4 regions of the Blastococcus sp. SYSU DS1021 genome follow, and region 3 is predicted to be linked to each of the others. Evidence: riboswitches for the same ligand, from Rfam matches in the RefSeq annotation. Region 3 holds a riboswitch; each other region holds the start of a gene.
The links. Region 3 has a riboswitch for cyclic di-AMP ahead of ACI8AP_RS08880 (murein hydrolase activator EnvC family protein). Riboswitches for the same ligand answer to the same signal wherever they lie in the genome.
Positions count from the first base shown of each region.

Region 1: it holds a riboswitch for cyclic di-AMP, as region 3 does, so the genes downstream of both, ACI8AP_RS17880 (aggregation-promoting factor C-terminal-like domain-containing protein) here and ACI8AP_RS08880 (murein hydrolase activator EnvC family protein) in region 3, are expected to answer to the same signal.
Region 2: it holds a riboswitch for cyclic di-AMP, as region 3 does, so the genes downstream of both, ACI8AP_RS11805 (NlpC/P60 family protein) here and ACI8AP_RS08880 (murein hydrolase activator EnvC family protein) in region 3, are expected to answer to the same signal.
Region 4: it holds a riboswitch for cyclic di-AMP, as region 3 does, so the genes downstream of both, ACI8AP_RS05305 (hypothetical protein) here and ACI8AP_RS08880 (murein hydrolase activator EnvC family protein) in region 3, are expected to answer to the same signal.

Region 1 is NZ_JBJHAL010000028.1:22,316-27,531, reverse strand. It holds gene ACI8AP_RS17895 (SDR family NAD(P)-dependent oxidoreductase) at 1-104, shown strand, start outside; gene ACI8AP_RS17890 (GNAT family N-acetyltransferase) at 145-1,146, shown strand; gene ACI8AP_RS17885 (class I SAM-dependent methyltransferase) at 1,193-1,849, shown strand; cyclic di-AMP (ydaO/yuaA leader) riboswitch at 1,967-2,093, shown strand; gene ACI8AP_RS17880 (aggregation-promoting factor C-terminal-like domain-containing protein) at 2,304-3,167, shown strand; gene ACI8AP_RS17875 (hypothetical protein) at 3,409-3,792, shown strand; gene ACI8AP_RS17870 (TSUP family transporter) at 3,796-4,527, opposite strand; gene ACI8AP_RS17865 (hypothetical protein) at 4,530-4,964, opposite strand; gene ACI8AP_RS17860 (STAS domain-containing protein) at 5,067-5,216, opposite strand, start outside.
Region 2 is NZ_JBJHAL010000013.1:94,967-100,182, reverse strand. It holds gene ACI8AP_RS11820 (DEDD exonuclease domain-containing protein) at 1-231, opposite strand, end outside; gene ACI8AP_RS11815 (D-alanyl-D-alanine carboxypeptidase family protein) at 428-2,173, shown strand; gene ACI8AP_RS11810 (hypothetical protein) at 2,257-2,565, shown strand; cyclic di-AMP (ydaO/yuaA leader) riboswitch at 2,742-2,918, shown strand; gene ACI8AP_RS11805 (NlpC/P60 family protein) at 2,936-4,015, shown strand; gene ACI8AP_RS11800 (M48 family metallopeptidase) at 4,256-5,216, shown strand, end outside.
Region 3 is NZ_JBJHAL010000009.1:68,575-73,790, reverse strand. It holds gene ACI8AP_RS08885 (TVP38/TMEM64 family protein) at 1-116, opposite strand, end outside; gene ACI8AP_RS08880 (murein hydrolase activator EnvC family protein) at 149-1,375, opposite strand; cyclic di-AMP (ydaO/yuaA leader) riboswitch at 1,386-1,541, opposite strand; tRNA gene ACI8AP_RS08875 (tRNA-Ile) at 1,702-1,775, shown strand; gene ACI8AP_RS08870 (heparin lyase I family protein) at 2,177-3,484, shown strand; gene ACI8AP_RS08865 (SGNH/GDSL hydrolase family protein) at 3,594-4,256, opposite strand; gene ACI8AP_RS08860 (AEC family transporter) at 4,291-5,208, opposite strand.
Region 4 is NZ_JBJHAL010000005.1:55,018-60,233, reverse strand. It holds gene ACI8AP_RS05320 (alpha/beta fold hydrolase) at 1-716, opposite strand, end outside; gene ACI8AP_RS05315 (MerR family transcriptional regulator) at 715-1,137, shown strand; gene ACI8AP_RS05310 (bifunctional 3'-5' exonuclease/DNA polymerase) at 1,308-2,972, shown strand; cyclic di-AMP (ydaO/yuaA leader) riboswitch at 3,141-3,288, shown strand; gene ACI8AP_RS05305 (hypothetical protein) at 3,543-4,427, shown strand; gene ACI8AP_RS05300 (SDR family oxidoreductase) at 4,450-5,196, opposite strand.

The DNA of each region.
Region 1 (5,216 bases), on a different contig from region 3:
TGATCGGCTGGAGCGCCACGGTGCCCGACGTGCTGGTCCGCCTGCTGCCCGGCACCTACTGGCGGCTGATCGCTCGCCGGGCGACCGCGCGGCCGAGGGGCTGAGCGCCGGAAAAGGTATTGCCGGTGCCAGTAGAACGGGGACGTGACCGACCCCTCCTGCCGGATCGTCGAGCTCGGCCCCGACGACGACCTCTTCCCCTCCTGGTGCGAGGTGTGGGCCGCCTCCGGCCGGGCCGCCCGGCCGCAGGACCCGCCCCGGCCGGCGCAGGAGGACGTCGCGCTGGGGCGGGAGCTCGTCGCGCCCGGTGGCTCCCGGGACGGCACCCACCGGGCCGCCCTGGTGGACGGCGCGGTCGCCGGCGCGCTCCGGCTGATCCTCCCGCGCAAGGACAACCCGACGCTGGCGGTGGTGGACCTCGCGGTGCACCCGGCCTCCCGGCGCCGTGGCCTCGGGAGAGCGCTGCTGGCCGAGGCCCGGGTACTCGCCGCCGCGCACGGCCGCAACTCGCTGGTGAGCGAGGTGGACGAGCCCGGCCCCGGGGCGCCGGGCCGCGCCTTCGCCGAGCGGCACGGCTGGTCCTGCGACCTGGTGGAGACCCGCCGGGAACTGGTGCTGCCGGTCGACGAGGACCGGCTGGGGGCGCTCGAGGCCGCGGCCGGCGCCGGGTACGAGATCGTCACCTGGCGGGACCGCACCCCGGACGCGCTGCTGGCCGACCGGGCGCTGCTGGAGCGGCGCATGACCACCGACGCACCCCACGGCGATCTGCCGGTGGGGGAGGAGGAGTGGGACGGGGACCGGATCCGCGAGTACGAGCGGACCCACGTCGCCCGGGGCCGGACGGTGCTCAGCGCGGGCGCGGTGATCGGCGGCCGGCTGGTCGGCTTCACCGACCTGCAGATCCCGCTCGCCCAGCCGGCGCTCGCCCAACAGGGCGGCACGCTGGTGCTCCGTGAGCACCGGGGGCACCGGCTCGGCGCCCGGATGAAGGCGGCCGTGCTGCGGGAGCTGGCAGCGGGGTTCCCCGGCGTCCGGCGGATCAGCACCTACAACTCCGAGGGCAACACGCCCATGGTCGCGGTCAACGAGGCGCTGGGTTTCCGCCCCGCCGGCGCGCTGTCGTCCTGGTCGACCCGTCTCTGAGCCGGGCGGTCCCACCGCCGCCGGCCGCGTGCGGTTGACTGCCGGGGTGGACCGTTCCATCCCTGCGGAGTTCGTCCGCGCCCACACCCGGCCGGTCCGGCCGGACCTGGTGCCCGAGGTGGAGCTGCTGGTCGCCGCCGACGTCGTCGCCCTGTGGGAGGCGATGGAGGCCGAGCACGGGCGCACCTCCACGGACCCGCCGTTCTGGGCCGCGGCCTGGCCGGGCGGCCAGGCGCTGGCCCGCCACGTGCTCGACCACCCCGGCCTGGTGGCCGGGCGCACCGTGCTGGACCTGGGGGCGGGCAGCGGCCTGGTCGCGGTCGCGGCGGTCCTGGCCGGCGCGACCGCGGTGCTCGCCAGCGACGTCGACCCGTTCGCGCTGACCGCGATCGCCGTCAACGCCGAGCGGAACGGCACCCCGGGCATCACGCCCGCCGGCGACGTGCTCGGGGGCGAGCCGCCCGACGTCGCGGTCGTCCTCGCCGGCGACGTCTGCTACGACCGGGAGATGACCGACCGGGTGCTGCCCTTCCTCGAGGCGGCCCGGGCCGGCGGTGCCGAGGTGCTGATCGGTGATCCCGGGCGGGTGTACCTCCCCGAGGACCGGCTGGAAGCGCTGGCGGTCTACGACGTGCCCGACACCGAGCCGTCGCCCACCGGGCCGGTGCCGGTGCGCCGGACCACGGTCTGGCGGCTCCCCTGACGGTCACCTCCCGTTCCTTTTCCCGCCAGGGGATTGTCACGAACGGATAACGCTGGTTACCGTGGGTCCCGCCCGGCCGGTCGTTCTCTCCCCATCCGGGGGAGGTCCGCCGGGCGCCGCCGAGTCGCCCGCCGAGGGCGAGCCGGGGACCCACCGAAGTACTGGGGTGAATCGCGCGCCGGGGCACGTCCTGGCGCGGGTAGGGCCGCTTCCCGCCCGAATCCGTCAGCTAACCCGGTAGGCGGCACGACGGAAGAAACGGAGAGCCGCCGCATGGCGAGCCTGCGGGCCCACCTTGCACGGAACCGCAGCCGGTACGGAGCCTCGCGCGCGCCTTCCCCGCGCTGAGCGCCCGGGCGTACGCCCGACACCGCTGCCCCTCGACCATCCCCGCAGCAGTTCCCGCCGCCGTCGCCGGCCCTGCCGCCCCCTGCCCCTGGAGCAGTTCCTCCCCATGAACCTTCGCGCCACCTCGATCACCCGTGCTCTCCGCCCCACGACCGGGCGCCGTTCGACGAAGACGGTCCGCCGTTCCGCGCTGCTGCTCCTGGCGGTCGCCGCGGCAGGCGGCCTGCTGGCCAACGGCGTCGTCGCCGACGAGCCGGTCGCCCAGGCCGAGCCGGAGCTGGCCTCCGTCAGCGTCGCCGAGCAGCTCGGCATCACCGACGAGACCCCCGCGCCCGACGTGACGGTGGCCGCGGCCGACACCCTCGGCCAGCTGGCCGCGAGCCGCAGCGAGCGCGCGGCCGAGCAGGCCGCCGCAGCGGAGGCGCGGGCCGCGGCCGAGCAGGCCGAGCTGGACCGCCGTGCCGCCGAGGAGGCCGCCCGCCGCGCCGCCGAGGAGGAGGCCGCGCGCAAGGCCGCTGCCGAGGAGGCCGCCCGCAAGGCAGCTGCCGAGGAGGCCGCCCGCGTGCAGGCGGCCCGGGAGCAGGCCGCCCGCACCCCGGCGCCGGCCGCACCAGCCCCGGCCCCGGCCCCGGCTCCGGCTCCTGCCCGGAGCGCTCCCGCGCCGGCCGCCGCGGCCCCGGCCGGCTCCTTCCAGGAGTACGCGATGGGCAAGCTCGGCGGCTCGGGCAGCGAGTTCAGCTGCCTGGAGAGCCTGTGGGGCAAGGAGAGCGGGTGGAACCCGAACGCCCAGAACCCGCGGAGCACCGCCTACGGCATCGCGCAGTTCCTCGACTCCACCTGGGCCGGGACCGGCATCGCCAAGACCTCCGACGGCTACCGGCAGATCGACGCCGGCCTGATCTACATCAACAACCGCTACGGCTCCCCGTGCGGCGCGTGGTCGCACTCCCAGGCCACCGGCTGGTACTGAGCGGGCCTCTGCCCCCGCCCCTCGCCCGCGCGGGGCGGGACCCTGCGGCGAGGCCGTTCCAGCACGTCACCACGCTCGGGTGGTCTTCGGACGGGGGCGTCCCCGCTGAGGCATTGGAGGCTTTACCTGCGTCGTCGGCCCCGAGGACGCAGGTGGAGCTTCCAATGCCCGGGGTCGGCTCAGCGCAGCCGAGCCTCGGCTCCAGGCCTAAGGTCGGTGCAGCGTGCACGGAGGGGGAGCGATGACCGAGGCCGACGACGCCGACCGGACCACCCCGCAGAGCGGGATCGTCGGGCGGTCGATCGACGAGTTCGTGAACCAGTTGCGGTTCTTCTCCGACCGCGCCCGCAACCTCGCCGGGAATGCGACGTCCCGCCTCCCGCTGCCGGCCCTGCCCAGCCCGCCCGGGGCGATGTCGGCGGCCCAGCTGCGCGCCGTCAAGGAGATGGTGACCGCGCAGCGCACCTCGATCGCCGCCATGCGCGCTCAGCTCGACGCGTTCGACCAGCAGCTCGCCGTCTTCGAGCGGATCCTCGACCCCCTGGTCGAGTGGAGCACGACCTGGGCGCGGCTGGAGGAGGCCGTCGGCGACATCGTGCGCCGGGAGCCGCCCGTCGAGCAGTGACGGTCAGCCCGCCAGCGACCTGACGAGCAGCACCGCGCCGGAGAGCAGGCACAGCACCAGGGCGGCGCGGCGCATGGCCGGCAGGGCCAGCCGCCGGCGCAGGGGTCCGGCGAGGAGGAAGCCGGTCAGCACGAACGGCACCAGCCCCGCACCGGTGAGCAGCCCGCCCCCGTCGAGCTCGCCGCCGGCGACCAGCACGCCGAGGGACAGCAGCGTCGTCCCGACGAAGAACACCGACAGGTTCGCCCGCTGGGCGGCCGGGGTGGGCGCGCGGTAGGTGACCACCAGGGGCGGTCCGGGCGTCGCCGCGACAGTCGAGAGCGTCCCGGAGGCGAAGCCGGCGACGGTGAGCGCGCGCCGCCCGCCCGGCAACCGCACCCCGGCGAGCGACGCGCCACAGGCGAGCAGCACGACGACAGCAACCGTTATCCCCAACAAGCGGCCGTCGATGACCTGCACCAGCACCAAGCCGACGACAACGCCGGGGGCCGAGGCGAGCATCGCACCGCGGAGGTTGTCGAACTCCAGTGCGGACCGTTCGCGCCACACCACCGGCAGCAGCGCGGTCAGCGTGCCCACCAGCAGCGGGCCGGGCACGAGAGCGGGCTGCACCAGCAGCACCAGCGGTCCGGCGAGGAGGCCGAAGCCCATGCCGGTCGCCGTCTGGACGACGGACGCCACCAGCACCGCCAGGCCGCACGCCAGGAGTGCGAGCGGGTCGGTGGCCAGCTCCACGCTCAGTAGCCGTCGTCCTCGTCCTCCGGCGGACGACGACGGAGCAGGCCGGTGACCGAACCCACCCGGCTCTGCGCCTGGCGCAGCCCGTGGACCAGGGGCATGAGGTCGTCGTGGATCCGGCGCAGCGTCTCGGGCACGGTGTCGACGGCGGGGTCGTCGAGCACGCGACCGACCCGCTCGATGCCGGGGCGCAGCGCCCGCACCGGCTCCTCCAACTCCTCGAGCAGGCTCTCCAGGCGTTCGGTGATCCGCTGCGCGGAGGCGATCGTCTCCCGGGCGGACGTGGTGGCGGCGGTCAGCTCGCGGACCGTGCCGTTGAGGTCGGCCAGCGTCCGGGGGAGCTGGGAGAGCGCCTCGGTCTGGGCCTGCAGCAGCGCGAGCAGCTCGCCGAACCCGGGGATGCGGGGCATGCCGAGACCGCGGAAGGGATCCACCTGGCAACCGTCGGCGACCGGTGCCGCGGGCGCAACCCGGCGACCGGGCGTAGCGCCGGCGACCGGCCGCGCCGGGCGGTGGGGACCCTTGCGCGCGGTCGATCAGGCGGCGTCCGTGAACGCGACGCGCGCCCACCGGTCGAGCGCCAGCAGCTGCCAGGCCCGCTGGACGAGCGGAGGCGCGTCGCGCAGCTCCACCCGGACTCCGGCGTCGGCCAGGGACCGGGCCCAGCGGGCGATCGCCCGGCAGCC
Region 2 (5,216 bases), on a different contig from region 3:
CACGCTGATGTAGGGCGGGATCTCGTGGCCTGGGTCGACGAGGGTCTGGAACTCGCCGAGCACCTGCCCGCCGCGGACGCGCACGGCCCCGATCTCGGTGATGGCGCTGTCCTTCGGGGACCCGCCGGTGGTCTCCAGGTCCACGACGACGAACGTGACCTGCGCCAGCGGTGTCCCGACCTCCTCGATGGAGACCTGCTGGTAGCGCAGCGGTGCGGGGGAGGGTGCCACGGGGCGGACGCTAGGTCGGGGGGCTGACACTCCGGGGGACGCGCGCCGGGGCCGGCCGCGCACCGGCCCCCTGACCGGGGGGTCCGGGGCTGCCCGCATCGAGTGGGACCTGGTGTTCCGGCCCCGATCGGGACACCATGCCTGCCAGTGGCCGTCGCGTCCGGTGCGACCGGCCCGCAGGCAGAGGTGGTCGGTGATGCCCGCGCGCTCCAGGTGGCGCCCGCCCGCCCGGGCCCGGCGGTGCGTGGTGGCCGCGGTGCTGGTGGCGGGCGCGGCCGTGCTGCTGCCCGCCGGGCCGGTGGCCGCCGCGCCCAGCGACCAGCCGGGTGGCACCTCCGGCGTGCTGGACAGCCGCGACCTGGACCAGCTGCAACGGCGGGCCGCCGAGGTCCAGGAGGACCTCCGCGCGCGCCAGGGGCAGGTCGTCGCCGCACGCGAGGCGCTGGCCGAGGCGCAGCGGTCGGTGGACGAGGCGAGGGCGGTGCTCGAGGACGCCCGGGGCGTGCTGGCCGGGCACCAGCGCGAGGTCGCCGGGTACGCCGTCGCCGTCTACCGGGACGGTGGCGCCCTCACCCCTCTCACGCTCCTGCTCGCCGGTGGGGATCCGGGGGAGGTCCTCGCCGGCGTGGGCTTCCTCGACGCCGTCGACGCGCACCTCGCCCACCTCATCGGCATCGCGGAGAGCCACCGGCGCGCCGCCCTGGACCAGCAGCAGCGCGCCCAGGCCGCGCTCGACGCGGCCCAGGGGCGGGCGGACGAGGTGGCCGCGCGGGTGGCCGCGCTGGAGGCGGCCGCCGACGCGGTCACCACGGAGCTGCACGACACGCTCGCCGTCGTCGACCGGCAGCTGGCGGCGCTCCAGGGGGAGCAGGCGTCGGTGAACGAGCAGACGGCGGCCAGCTGGCGGGCCTACGTCGACCAGCTCCGGACCGCCGGCCTCGCGGACGTGCCCGCCGCTGCGCTGCGGGAACCCGAGCGCAGCCTCCCCGACCGCCTGGCTCCGGTGGGCGCCGCCGGGGGCGGCGCGCAGCGCGGGGTGGCCCAGCTGCCCGGGCGGCCGAGTTCGCTCCTGGTGCTGCCCGCCGAGACCCTCGCCGCCGTCAGCGGCGCGATGGAGGCCCTGGGGCAGCCGTACGCGCCGGGGACGGCGGGGCCGGAGTCCTGGGACTGCGGCGCACTGGTCCGGGTGGCCTACGGCCGGGCCGGTGTCCAGCTGCCCGCGACGCAGGAGGAGCTGTTCGCGAGCGCCGTGCCGGTGGACCGCGCCGACGTCCTCCCCGGCGACCTGGTCTTCCTGGGCTCCCCGGAGGCGGGGCTCGGGCACGTGGGCATCGCCCTGGACCCGCGGACCATGCTGACCGCTGACGCGCGGGCCGGCGCGGTCGTGGTGCGCACGCTGCCGGGCGACCAGGTGCTGGCGATCGGCCGCCCGGTCCTCGGCCAGCGGCCCCCTGTCGCCGTCCCGGGGCCGGCCGCGGGGGCGCTGCGGACCGAGTGCGGCAACACCGTCTACCCGCCCAGCTACGACGGAGCCCGCGCATGGGGCGGCTACCCGAACGGCCTCATCCCGCCCAGCGCCATGTGCCCGCTGGGCGTCGGCGGGCACGCGCTGCGCTGCGACGCGGCCGCCGCCTACCGCGCCATGTCGGCGGCCTACGCGACCGCCTTCGGCAGCCCGTTGTGCATCACCGACTCCTACCGGACCTACGCAAGCCAGGTGCGGCTGTACGGGGAGAAGCCGGCCCTGGCCGCGGTGCCCGGCACCAGCAACCACGGCTGGGGTCTGGCGGTGGACCTGTGCGGTGGCGTCGAGACGTTCGGCACCCCGCAGTACGCCTGGATGGCTGCCAACGCCGGCCGGTTCGGCTTCCTGCACCCCACGTGGGCCGATCCGGGCAACGGGCGCGAGGAGCCGTGGCACTGGGAGTTCGCGGGCAGCTGATCCGGCGCGGGCCGTCGGTGGCGCGGCGGAAATGTCGGTGGCCCTTCCTACCGTGCGCAGCAACTCACGGAGGAGAAGAAGCGATGCTCATCGATTGCGACACCTGCACCGCCCGCGGGACCGGCTGCGCCGACTGCGTCGTGACCGTGCTGCTGGGAGCCCCGCCCGGGTGGCAGGGGGGCGACCCGGTCGTCGTGCCGATGACCGGGCGGCCGCGTGGCGGGCCGGCCGCGGCCGCCGAGGACGTCGTCGTGCCACCGCCGGGCGTGGTGGTGGAGTTCGACGAGGTGGAACGCAGCGCCGTGCGCGCGCTGGCCGAGGGCGGCCTGGTTCCCCCGCTGCGGCATCCCGACGGGCACGGCGGGGAGCGGTCCGGACGGCGCACCGGCTGATCGCCGCCGCACCCCGCGGCGAGGGCCGGGTGACCACCCGATCGGGTGAATGCCCAGGTGGGCGGCCAGGCGCCCGTCGCACACGTCTCAGCTGTCCCTGTTTGTCACAGGCGCATCACGGTCGTAGGGTTCCCTCCGTTCGGCCGGGTGGTCGTCATCCATCGATGGATGGCCTCGACCGGACACCGCCTAATCACCGCGTGGCGCGCACCACTGCGCCCGAGGTGTACCGGGGACCCACCGCACTCTGGGGTGAGTTCTCCCGCCGCCGGCTCGCCGGTGGGTGGGGGATAGGGCCAGTCTTCCCAGCCCGAACCCGTCAGCTAACTCGGTCGGCGGTCGAAGTGGAAGAAACGGAGAGCCGCCGCACGTGGCGACCCCTCACGCACTACTGACGCACGCCCCCGAACAACTCCACACCGCCGGCCGGCGCAGCTCCGCCAGCGCCCGCCGCTTCGGACCGCTCCGTTCGGGGCTCCTGGTCAGCGCCGTCGCAGCCCTGACCGTCACCGTCCTCCCGGGTACCGCGTCGGCGGTCCCCGGCACCGCCGACGAGATCGCCGCCCAGGTGGCCGAGGCCAGCCACGAGCTGGAGGTCGTCTCCGAGCAGCTGAACGAGGCGCGCGTCCTCCTCGAGGGCCACCAGCGCGACGCGCAGGCCGCGAGCGAGGCGGTCGCGGAGGCGGAGGGCCGGCTCGGCTCCCTCGACGGCCACATGCGCCGGCTGGCCCGCAGCGTCTACACCGGCAGCGGCATGTCGCCGCTCGACGTCCTGCTGACCAGCACCTCGGCCGACCAGCTGGTCGACCAGCTGGGCACCCTCGACGCCATCGCCGGGCACACCAGCGAGGTGCTCACCGAGGTGTCGCGCGCGGCCGAGGACGCGGAGCAGGCCCGCGACGCCGCCGAGGAGGCCGCGGCGGACGCCCGGCGGACGGTGGAGCAGATCGCCGCCCAGCAGGAGGAGCTCGAGGCGAAGATCGCCGACTACCAGCGCCGGTACGAGGCGCTCACCGCGCCGCAGCAGGAGCAGGTGGCGCAGGCCCACGGTGGTACCGGCCTCCCGGCGCCCACCGGCGCCGTCATCGCGCCGAGCTCGGCCGCCCAGGTGGCGGTGAACACCGCGCTCGCCCAGATCGGCGACCCGTACGTGTGGGGTGCCGGCGGGCCGAACGCCTTCGACTGCTCGGGGCTGACGTCGTACGCCTACGCCGCGGCGGGTGTGATGCTGCCGCACTCCAGCCGGTCGCAGAGCCAAATGGGCAGGCCCGTCTCGCGCGGCGAGCTGCAGCCTGGCGACCTGCTGTTCTTCTACAGCCCGGTGAGCCACGTGGGCATGTACATCGGCAACGGCCAGATGGTGCACGCCTCCACCTCCGGCCAGCCGGTGAAGGTGGCGAGCGTGGACTCGATGGGGAACTACAACAGCGCCCGTCGCATCGCCGGCTGACGGCTCCGGGAGCATCGCAGCGAGGAACGAGGGCCGGTGATCCCGATAGGGGTCGCCGGCCCTCGCGGTCGCTGGCCGGTCAGGTGACCGAGGGCCCGATCCCGAGGACCTCGGGCAGGCCCGGAGGACGGGAACACGGTGAGGGCGGGCCTCGCGACCGGGTCGAGCAGGATGCCGGCCGCCCAGCACGTCCCCGAACCGGGACGGGCCGCTGCGGTTGGCCCGCCTAGGATCGGCCGGGTGAGCGTTCGCCGGGCCGCCCTGGTGGCCGCGGCCCTGCTGGGGATCGCCGTCGTTGTCGTCATCGTCGTCCGCACCCCGTGGGACGTGCTGCCCGAACCGCCCGGAGGGCACACCGAGCCCGACCCGACCGCCGGCCTGGATCCCGCGGCGATCGAGCGCGCGGAGGCCTTCGCCGCCGCCCTGCGACCCGCGTCGCTGCTCTCCCTCGTCCTCGGGCTGGCGGTCTCGGCCGTGCTGGGGCTCACCCCGCTGGGGGCCCGCCTGATGCGGTCGCTGGGGGCGCGGTGGAGGGACCGCTGGGTCGTGCGGGTGGTGCTGGGGGTGCCGGTCCTGCTCCTCCTGGGCCGCGCCGTGACCCTGCCGATCTCCGCCTACGCGGAGTCCGTGCGCACGCGCTACGGCCTGTCCACCCGCGGCTGGGGGCTCTGGCTGCGCGACGTCGCCGTCTCGTGGGCCATCAGCGCGGCGCTGACAGTGGTCGTGGTGCTGGCCTTCCTGTGGCTGGTCCGTCGCGCGCCGCGCACCTGGTGGGCCTGGGGCGGGGCGGCAGTGGCCGGCTTCGTCGTCGTCGGCTCGTTCCTCTACCCGGTGGTCATCGAGCCGGCGTTCAACTCCTTCGAGCCGCTGCCGGCGGGTGAGCTGCGCAGTGACCTGCTGGCGCTCGCCGAGGAGAACGGCACCCCGGTGCAGGACGTGCTGGTCTCCGACGCCTCCCGGCGGACCACGGCGCTGAACGCCTACGTCTCCGGGTTCGGCTCCACCCGGCGCATCGTGGTCTACGACACCGTCCTCGGCGAGCTGCCCGACGCGGAGATCGAGTCGATCGCGGCGCACGAGCTCGGGCACGTCGCCACCGACGACGTCCTCACCGGCACGCTCATGGGCGCGCTCGGCGCGGGCGCGGCGACCGCCCTGCTCGGCTGGTTGCTGATGTGGACGCCGCTGCTGCGCCGCGCCG
Region 3 (5,216 bases):
CGGACCTGCGCCAGGGTGGGCACGTCGACGGCGAGGGCGGCGACCACGCCGGCCGCGAGCAGCGCGACGAGGAGCCACGCCCGCAGCCACGGGCTCGCCCCCGCCGTCGTCCGCACGTGCTCATCCTGACCGATGGCGTCAACCAGCCTCAGCCGCAGCTGCCGCCGAGGGTGATGCCGCGCTGGGCCAGCCACGGCACCGGGTTGGACCGGTTGGCGTACAGGCCACCGAGGTGCACCTCGAAGTGCAGGTGCGGGCCGGTGGACTGGCCCCGGTTGCCCACCTCGGCGATCTGCTGCCCACCGCTGACGACCTGGCCCGGCGAGACGAAGAACTGGTTCACGTGCCCGTAGACGGTGATGGCCCCGTCGTGGTGCTGGATGGCGACGGCGAGGCCGAACCCGCTGGCCGGCCCGGCCTGCAGCACGACCCCGGGCTCCGGCGTGAAGATCGGGGTGCCGATCGGCGCGGCGATGTCCACGCCGAGGTGCTGGGTACCCCACCGGCTGCCGTAGCAGGAGGTGACCCGCCCCTGGGTGAGCCGGCCGGCCCCGGCGGTCGCGGGAGCCGCCGCCACGGCCGCCTGCTCGGTGGCCTGCTGCTCGGACCAGGCGGCGACGGGGTCGGCCGTGCCGCGGAGGCTGAGCATGCGGATCTCCGCCTCGCGCAGCTGCTCGTCCAGCGCCGCCTTCTCGGCGGTGAGCGCATCGAAGTCGGTCTGCGCGGCCGCGAGGAGGGCGTCGACCTCCGCCTGCATGCCCTGGGCCTTGCGCGCTGCGGCATCCCGCTCGGCGACGGCGGCCTTCGCCTCCTGGTCGAGCCGGGCCTCGCGGGCCTCGGCCACCCGCAGGTCCTCGAGCACCTGCGCGCGATCCTCACCGAGGAGGTCGAGCGTCGCGGCCTGCTGGAGGAGCTCCCCCGGGCCGTCGGCGTGCAGCACCATCTCCAGCTGCTTCATGGACTTGTCGCTGCCCATGTAGGCCTCCCGGCCGAGGGCGGCTACCTCACCCTGGGTACTCGCCACGGCCTCCCGGACGGCGGCGAGCTCGGCGGCGATGGCGTCGGCGTGCTCGCGGGCGCGGTCGAGCTCGGCCTGCGCGGCGAGCACGGCGCCGCTGGCCTCCTCTGCCCGGAGGGTGAGCTGCTGCAGGCGCTCCTCTGCGTCGCGCACGCGCTGCTCGATGTCGGCGACCTCCGCCTCGACGCGGTCATGCTCGCTGCGCGCGTCGCCCGGCGCGGCCGCCGCGGTCGACGTCCCGAGCAGTGCGAGCGCCAGCAGTGCGGTGGCGGCGGTGGCCGCCCGACGGGTGCGGCTGAGGGCCCGGCGCGCGGGCGCGGCCGGGACGTGGTGGCGCAGGTGGTGCGAGGTCGCCAAGGCGACGGTCTCCGTTCCTCTATCCGCCTACCAGGTCAGCTGACGGGTTCGGGCCGGAACATGCCCTACCTGCCTGCCCGTGGTGGCGCAGGCGGGATTCACCCCAGAGAACGTGGGTCCCCGGTCCCCGCGGCGGTGAGGCCGCAGAGTTCGGCGGGGCCCGTCCGAGCCCCCGGGTTTCGGGAGCGGGATCGGATGGGCCGCGAGAGACGGTACAAGCGGATCGTCCGAATGTCACAGGGGGGTAACGGACCTTGTCAGTTCGCCCCACCGGCCCCAGGACGTGGCTGCGGCGCCGCGGCGCCGTCTGGCAGGCTGGCGGGTCCGGGGCGGTAGCTCAGCTGGTCAGAGCATGGGACTCATAATCCCTGGGTCGTGGGTTCGAGCCCCACCCGCCCCACCTCTCCCATGCCAGCGGTGTCGTGCCTGGCGCTCGCGCCTCCCTGTCCGCGTGAGCAAGGACACGGCTCCCAATGGGTGTAGGCGCCTCGGCGTCAGCGGTGCGCCACACCGGCGCCGCGGCCGGAAGGCGACCGGCGCGCCTCTGCACCGCCGCCTTCATGACGTGGCGTAATTGATGCGTGACAGAACGTTCAGCCGTCGTCGGTTCGACCGGTGGTGTCACCGCCGCAGCCCCGGACGCGGCGTCCGAGCGGCATCTGCAGCGCCTGCCCGGCTCCCCTCGAGGGCCGGTCTCGTGCTCGCCGTCGCCACCGCCGTCCTGACCGATGCCGGCGGCGGCGTCCATGCCGCCGACCGCCTCGTCCAGACCCCGCTCGACCTGATCTGAGGACCGACGCCATGAACAAGCGCAACCTGGCCGTCCTGGCGGCCCTGACCCTGATCGGCGGCGCCGGACTCGCCGACGCCGTCCTGGCAGCCCCTCGGCCCGTCACATCGCACACGCAGGCCGCCGCCGTGCTGCTCGCCCCGGCCGATCTCATCGGCGAGGCCGTCGATCAGCGGGCTTCGCTGGACTGGACGGGGGTGCCCGGGGCCCGCGACTACCTCGTCATCGACGTCACCTCCGGCGCCGCCGGTCGCATCGTGGGCTCCACCGGCGCCACCGCCTGGACGTCGCCCCGGCTGCCGCTGTCCACCCCGCGGTACGCCTTCGTGGTCGTGCCGCGGGACCACGCCAAGGTGCAGGGTGAGCGGACGGAGCCGGTGCACATCTACCCCGGCGGCCAGCCGGCCGAGCCGACCACCCCGGCCGAGGCGGCCCCGGTCACCACGACGCCCCCGCCCGAGCCCACCACCACCGAGCCGCCGGCGCCGTCCACGGAGCCCACCACGCCTCCGACGACCACGACGCCGACGACCACGACGCCCCCGCCCGCGACCGACCCCGAGTCCGACCCCGAGCCCGAGCTGCCCGCCGTCCAGCCCACGCGGGTCTGGGGCTACGACGCCACGACGCTGGTCCCCGGCCCCTGGCCCGAGATCCACGCCCTCCGGTCGGACCAGTACGGCACCACCACGGCCAACCCGTACCCCGGCTCGGAGCGCACCGCCTTCTTCACCGTGCAGCGCGGCGACACCGGCTGGAACGGCACGCACGGCACCCTCCGCTCCGAGGTCCGCGACTCGATCGCCGCCTCCGGCGACGTCCGGCCCGGCGACGAGCAGTGGTGGGCCTGGTCCACGTTCTTCCCGGCCGACTTCGACTGGGACGAGCGCGGCCAGTTCCTGATCTACACGCAGTGGCACCAGACGGTGAACTCCGGCAACCCCAACGTGCACTTCTGGTCGGACGTGAACGAGAACCTCATGGTCGACGTCCGGGGTGGCACGGGCGGCAGGACCGCCGGCGACGCGCAGTACGTCCGGACCTTCAACCTCGGCACGATCGACAAGGGCGCCTGGAACGACCACACCGTCCGGTTCATCTGGTCCCCCGACCCGGCGAAGGGCCTCATCGAGGTCTGGCACCAGGGCGAGAAGGTCCTGTCCGAGCGGGTCGCCAACCTGTACGAGGGGCAGTCCGTCTACATCAAGCAGGGCATCTACTCGGCGGCCGGGACCTACCGGACGCACTACCTCCAGCACTCCCCGATCGGCTTCGGCCCGACGCGCGAGTCCGTCGCGTCACTGAACGCGATGGACTGACCTGCTCGGCTCGCCGGGTCCGGCGAGCAGGCCCGACCGTCATGGGGTCGCTGCCCGCAGTCCGGAGCTCTCCGGACTGCGGGCAGCGCGCGGCCCCTGCGGTCGGCGTCTAGGTCACGGCCTCCGCCACCAGGTCGGCCAGGGCGCGGGCGCCCGCCTCCGTCGGATGGACCCCGTCCCGGGTCAGGTCGCGGTCACCCAGCACGCCGGCGAAGTCCACCAGCTCGACGCCCGTCCTGTCCGCCAGCCGGCGGACCGCGGCGTTCAGGGCCGTGGCGTCCGTGTCCGTCCACGGCTGCACCGTCGCCAGCAGCACCGTGCCCGCGGCCTCCTGCCCCAGCCGGACCGCCCGGCGCAGGTTCGCCACCGTCTCCCTCGTCGGCACCCCGAGGCGGAGGTCGTTCGTGCCGGCCTGGATGACCAGGACATCGACCCGCGGCGCGTCGGCCTCCAGACGCCCCAGCACCTCCGCCGCCGTCTCCCCGGCCACGGCCGCGTTCGCGCCGTCGGTGAACTCGTCGGAGCAGACGAGGTGGGAGTACCAGGAGCGGCCGCCGTGGAAGCCGAACCGGGGCTCGCTGTCCGCGCGGCTGATCGAGTCCCCGTACACCGCCAGCGACCGGCTCCCCTCGTCGCCCACCCACGTGACGCACTCCGCGTGCACGGCGCCCCGGGCGACGACCCGCGTCGGGCTGCCCGGGATCAGGACCGACAGGACCAGGGCGAGCCCGACGATCCCGCCGGTGATCGCGATCGTGCGCCGCCGCGACATGCCTCAGGACGCTAGCGGACCGCACGCCTCCTCCTCAGCCCGCGACCAGCAACCACAGCGGCACGGTCCCGAGCGCGGCCGTCGTCGCCAGGGAGATGTGCGCGGAGACGAACCCGCCGTTGCCGCCCATGCGGGCCGTCAGCACGTAGGACGCCGTGGCAGGCGGCACGACGGCGAACGCGAGGACGACGGCGCGCTGGTCGCCCTCGATGCCCAGGAGCGCCACGAGGGCCAGCGCCGCCGCGGGCACCGCGAGCAGCTTGACCGCCGTCAGGTAGCCGGAGAGCGCCCACTCCCGGCGGGCCAGCTCGCCGATCCGCAGCGCCGCACCCACCGTCAGCAGCCCCATGGGCACGGCCGCGGCGGCGATCCGGCCGAGCGTGGCGTCGACCGGTTCCGGCAGCACCACGCCGGCGGCGTTGCCGGCGAGCCCGGCGACGGTCGCCACGATCAGCGGGTTGCGGACGACGGCCCCGAGCACGCCGAGAACGGCGCCGCGTCCGCTCGCCGCAGTGGTGCCTCCCGCGAGCGCCAGCACCGCGAGGACGTTGACCGCGGGCACGGTGACGCCCAGCAGGACGCCCATCAGCGCGAGCGCGGCCGGCCCGCGGTCGTCGACGAGGGCCAGCGCCAGGAAGGAGTTGAAGCGGAACGCCGTCTGCCACCCCGAGGCCGCGGTCACCCGGTCGATGCCCGGGAACCACCGCACGAGCGCGCCGAGCAGCGCGCCCGCCGCGATCGCCCCCACCGCCGCCAGCAGGGCCACCCCCGTACCGGCCGCGGCGACGTCGGCGGCGAGCGTGGTGCGCAGCAGCAGGGCCGGGAACAGCACGAAGTACACGAGGCGCTCGAGTTCGGCCCAGAATTCCGGGGACCGCCAGGCCCAGCGCCGCAGCAGCAGCCCCAGGACGATGAGGGAGAACTCGGGCAGCACCACCGCCGCCCCCTGCACCACGGCAG
Region 4 (5,216 bases), on a different contig from region 3:
TGCGGCAGGGCGGCCTGGAGGTCTGCGGAATGTGCGGGGTCGACCAGCCGGTCGCGCGTGGGGACGACGAGCGTGACCGGAAGACGGCGTGCGGCCAACCGGGGCAGGTCGGCGGTGACGTCGACGCGATCGACCAGCTCGACCTGCGCGCGTGCGCCGGCCGGTAGGTGCGCGGTGACGTCCCGGGCCAGCTGGGCGGTGGCGTCCCGGCCGAGGGCGTGGAGCGCGGCATCCCCGGGGAACAGGGCCGCGACGAACCAGCCGGCGCCGACGGGGTCCTGCTCGAGCAGCCGCTGCCACAGCCGGCTGGTCGCCGCGAGCGACGGGCGGGCGGCAGCGAAGCCGGCGGTCAGAACCAGCGCGGTGACCCGCTCCGGGTGTCGGGCGGCCACGCGGATCGCGAGGGCGCTGCCGAGCGAGTAGCCCGACAGGGCGAAGGTGTCCACCCCCGCGGCGTCCGCGGTGGCGACGACCTGGTCGGCGAGCAGGTCGACGTCCAGTGGTCCATCGGGCAGTGGAGCGGGGGCGGTGCCGGGCAGGTAGGGCGCTACGACGGTGTGGTCGGAAGCCAGGTCGTCCAGGAACGGGTAGTTGTCCTGCGGGCTGCCGCCGGCGCCGTGCAGGAGCAGGAGGGCCGGTCCCGTGCCGGTGACGACAGCGGGCAGGGCCGGAGTGGCCGCGCGGGGCAGGCGCAGGGATCGCTGATCGGTGGACATGGCGGCGACCGTAAAGTCTGACGTCGACGTGAAGGTCAAGGGCGGAGGGAAGAGCGCCGTGCGGATCGGTGAGCTGGCTCGGCGGACGGGCGTCAGTCCGCGAGCCCTGCGCTACTACGAGGAGCAGGGGCTGCTGACCCCGGCGCGCGCGGCCAACGGCTATCGGGAGTTCCCCGGCGACGCGCCGCTGACGGTCAGCCAGATCCAGGGGCTGCTGGCTGCGGGTCTGTCCACCGAGGTCATCCGCGACGTCCTGCCATGCGCCCGGGGCGAGCGGCCCGAGCTGGAGCCCTGCCCCGACCTCATCGCGACCCTCGTGGCCACTCGACGCGAGATCGACGCGCGGATCACCTGTTTGCAGGACAACAGCGCCGCCCTCGGCCGCTACCTGCAGGCGGCGGGGGTGGACGCCGGGCGCTGACCTTGCTCGACGTCGTGGGTCCGTCGTGATGGCGGCCTGTCGCGACGAGCACCCCCTGCTCCATCGTCGCGTCGCGTCGCGCCGGCCGCCGTCCTCGCGCGATCCCGCACCGGGGACATGCGTCGGGGCCGTCCGGCGGATCGGTCGGCTCCGTCGGCGACACTGCGGGCGTGCAGCGGATCCTGCTCCGGCGCCGCGAGTCCGCGGTGGAGATGACGGAGCTCGTCGACGACGGGTCGACGGGGTCGGTCACCCGCGTCGCGGCCGGGGGGCTGCCCGCCGTCGTGGCACAGCGGGAGGCCGCTGCCGCACCCGTCCGCTGGGTGTGGGACGACACCACCCGCTGGTACCCCGCGCTGCTGGCGGCGGGAGTCCGCGTCGAGCGCTGCACCGACCTGCGGCTCGGCCACGCGATCCTGCGGCGGTCCCCGTTCGCGGCCCAGGAGCTGCTCGCCGGGGACGACACCCCTGGGTGGGACGTGCTGCAGCCCGGCCAGCCGGCGGAGTCCGCCCTCTTCCCGCTGGCCGACCCGGCGGACCGGCTCGACCCCCTGGCCGAGCAGCGGCGCCAGCAGGCGGCCCTGGCCGCCTCACCGCACGGCGACCGGCTCGCGCTGCTGCTCGCGGCGGAGTCCGCCGGCGCCCTGGTGGCCGCCGAGATGACGCACACCGGCCTGCCGTGGCGGGCGGACGTGCACGAGCGCCTGCTCACCGACCTGCTCGGCCCGCGCCCGGGAACCGGTGGGCGCCCCGCGGTGCTCGAGCGGCTGCTGGGCGAGATCCGCGCGGCGCTGGGGACCCCGTCGCTCAACCCCGATTCGCCGGCCGAGCTGCTGCGGGCACTCCAGCAGGCCGGCCTCCCGGTGGCCGACACCCGCTCGTGGACCCTCGAGCAGCTCGAGCACCCGTGCGTCCCCTCGCTGCTCGAGTACAAGAAGCTGATGCGGCTGCTCACGGCCAACGGCTGGAGCTGGCTGGAGGCCTGGGTGCAGGGAGGGCGGTTCCGCTCGGCCTTCCTGCCGGGTGGGGTGGTCACGGGTCGGTGGGCGTCCAACGGCGGGGGTGCACTCTCGGTGCCCACGCTGATCCGCCCGGCGGCGGTCGCGGACGACGGCTGGCGATTCGTCGTCGCCGACGTGGCCCAGCTGGAGCCCCGGGTGCTCGCCGGGATGAGCGCGGACACCGCGATGGCCGAGGCGGCGCGGGCCTCGGACCTCTACGCGGGCATGGTCGCCGGTGGCGCGGTGGCGACCCGGGCGGAGGCCAAGCTGGGCATCCTCGGGGCCATGTACGGCGGCACCCGCGGGGAGAGCGGTCGCATGATGCCCCGGCTCGCCCGCCGCTACCCGCGCGCCATCGGCCTGGTCGAGGAGTCCGCCCGGGCCGGCGAACGCGGCGAGGTGGTGCACACGCTGCTGGGCCGGGGGTCGCCGTCGCCCAGCGGCGCGTGGGCGCAGCGGGCGGACGGGCTCGGCGAGGCCGCGGAGCAGGCCGGTTCCCGGGAGGACCGCGACCGCGCCCGCCGCGCCTGGGGTCGGTTCACCCGCAACTTCGTCGTCCAGGGCACCGGAGCGGAGTGGGCGCTGTGCTGGCTGGCCGACCTCCGCAACCGGCTCTGGCGGCTGGGCGGCGACGGGCCGCTGGGGACCCGGGCGCACCTCGCGTTCTTCCTCCACGACGAGGTGGTCGTGCACACCCCCGAGCACCTGGCCGACGACGTGGTCGAGGCGGTGCGCGCCGCGGCCACCACGGCCGGGCGGCTGCTGTTCGGCGCCTTCCCGGTGGACTTCCCGCTGGACGTCGCCGTCGTCCGGTCCTGGGCCGACGCCGGCTGAACGGACTGCCGTACACCACCGACGGGGCCGGCACGGTGGCGCGACACGCGTCACGATCTGCGGAAGTGACCGCTCCCGCATTGTCACGACTGCATAACGACGGTTACCGTGGCGGAGCCCGGCCGATCGTTCTCTCCCCATCCGGGGAGGGTCTGCCGGGCGCCGCCGAGTCGCCCGCCGCCTTCGAGCTGCGGGCGAGCCGGGGACCCACCGAAGTTCTGGGGTGAATCGCGCACCGGGCACGTCCCGGTGCGGGTAGGGCTGCTTCCCGTCCGAATCCGTCAGCTAACCCGGTAGGCGGCACGACGGAAGAAACGGAGAGCCGCCGCATGGCGCGCCCCTGCACCGCCGCACCACCCCGCGCCCGCCGGCACCGCCGCCCCCCGGTGCGTCCCCGGACCTGACCGCACGCGCACCCGGCGTCCCGCCGGTCGCCCCCACCAGCGATGACCGCCGGCCGAGCCGCCGGTGCCCGGTGGCCCCGCGACCCGGCGCCGGTCCGCAGCCCGCATCCCTCGCGGTCCGCCTCGCCCGGCCGACCCCGCCGCACCAACGGAGCACCCCGAACCCATGGATCCCCGCACCACCACCTCGGGCCGTCGTGGCCCGCTCGCCCTCCGCCGTCGCCCGCCCTCGGGCCTCCGCCGTCCGGCGTTCTACCTCGGGGTCGCCGCCGCCGGTGCCCTCCTGGTCAACACCCTCGTCGGCGTGGACCCGGGCGCCCAGGCCGAGGCCGGCACCTCGCAGTCGGTGAGCGTCGCCCAGGAGCTCGGGCTCACCTCCCGCTCCGGCCCGGTCGACGTCGCCGAGGACCTCGCCCCGCTGCAGGACCTGGCGGCCAGCCGCAGCAGCCGCGAGGCCGAGCAGGTCGCGGCCCAGCAGGCCCAGGCCGCGGCCGACCAGGCCGAGCTCGACCGGCAGAAGGCCGAGGCGGAGGCCACCGCCCGCGCCGAGGCCGAGGCGAAGGCTGCCGAGGAGAAGGCAGCGGAGGAGGCCGCAGCCGCCGAGCGGGCGGCCGCGGCCCCCGCCGCGGCGACGCCCACACAGGAGGCCCGGGCCGCCGCCACCACCGCCGCCTCGGTGGCGGCCACGGCGGTCGCCCGCATCTCCAACACCGCGGGCAGCGTGAAGCCGCAGACCCAGGCCGCGGCCGACGCGGTGGTCAGCAACGTGCCCGGCGCCGCGGGGATCACCCTCGGCGGCACCCGGGCCAGCGCCGCCGACCCGGGCGGGCACCCCTCGGGCCTGGCGCTGGACTACATGGTGATGTCCGACGCCGCCCTCGGGGACGCGATCGTCGCCTACCACCGCGCCCACTGGGCCGAGCTGGGCGTGGACTACCTGATCTGGCAGCAGCGGATGCTCTCGTCCCCGGGCGGCTCGTGGCAGGCGATGGAGAACCGGGGCAGCGCGACGGCCAACCACTTCGACCACGTGCACGTGAACTACAACTGACCCCACCGCCCCGCGGCCGTGCCTAGGTGAGCCGGCGGACCACGGACAGCGGCAGCACCCGCATGGCCAGCCCGATGGGCACCCACGGCCACGCGGGGACGTAGGCCGTGGCCCGCCGGGCCTCGATGGCGGCCACCATGGCGCGGACGCCCGTCGGGGTGTCCACCATGAACCGGGTTCGCTGCTGCACGTGCTGGTTCATCTCCGACCGGATGTAGCCGGGGTAGATCACCGACACGTCCAGGCCGGGGATCCGCTCGGCCCGCAGCCCCTCGGCGAGGGACGCGACCCCGGCCTTGGTGGCGGCGTAGGTGGTCATCGACCGGCGCATGCCGCGCAGCGCCGACATCGAGGAGATCAGCACGAGGTGCCCGCGGCCCTGGCGGCGGAAGATCTCCAGCGCCGCCTCGGTCTGCGCCAGCGCGCCGACGAAGTTCGTCATCGCCGTCTCGCGGTTGGCCTCGGCCCGGCCGGTGCCCAGGGGCGCGCCCTTGCCGAGGCCGGCGTTCACGACCACCCGGTCGATCGAGCCGAACGCCGCGGCGAACGCGGTGAAGACCGTGGGCACGGCCTGGGCGTCGGTGACGTCGAGCGCCGCGGTCTCCACCCGCCGGCCGGTGGCCGGGCGGATCTCCGCTGCGAGGGCGTCCAGCCGATCGGTGCGCCGGGCGCAGAGCGCCAGGTCGTGGCCGCGGGCGGCGAACTGCCGGGCCATCTCCTCGCCCAGGCCGGAACTCGCGCCGGTGATGAGGACGACGCCGGTGTTCATGGGTGCTCCTGTCGATCGGT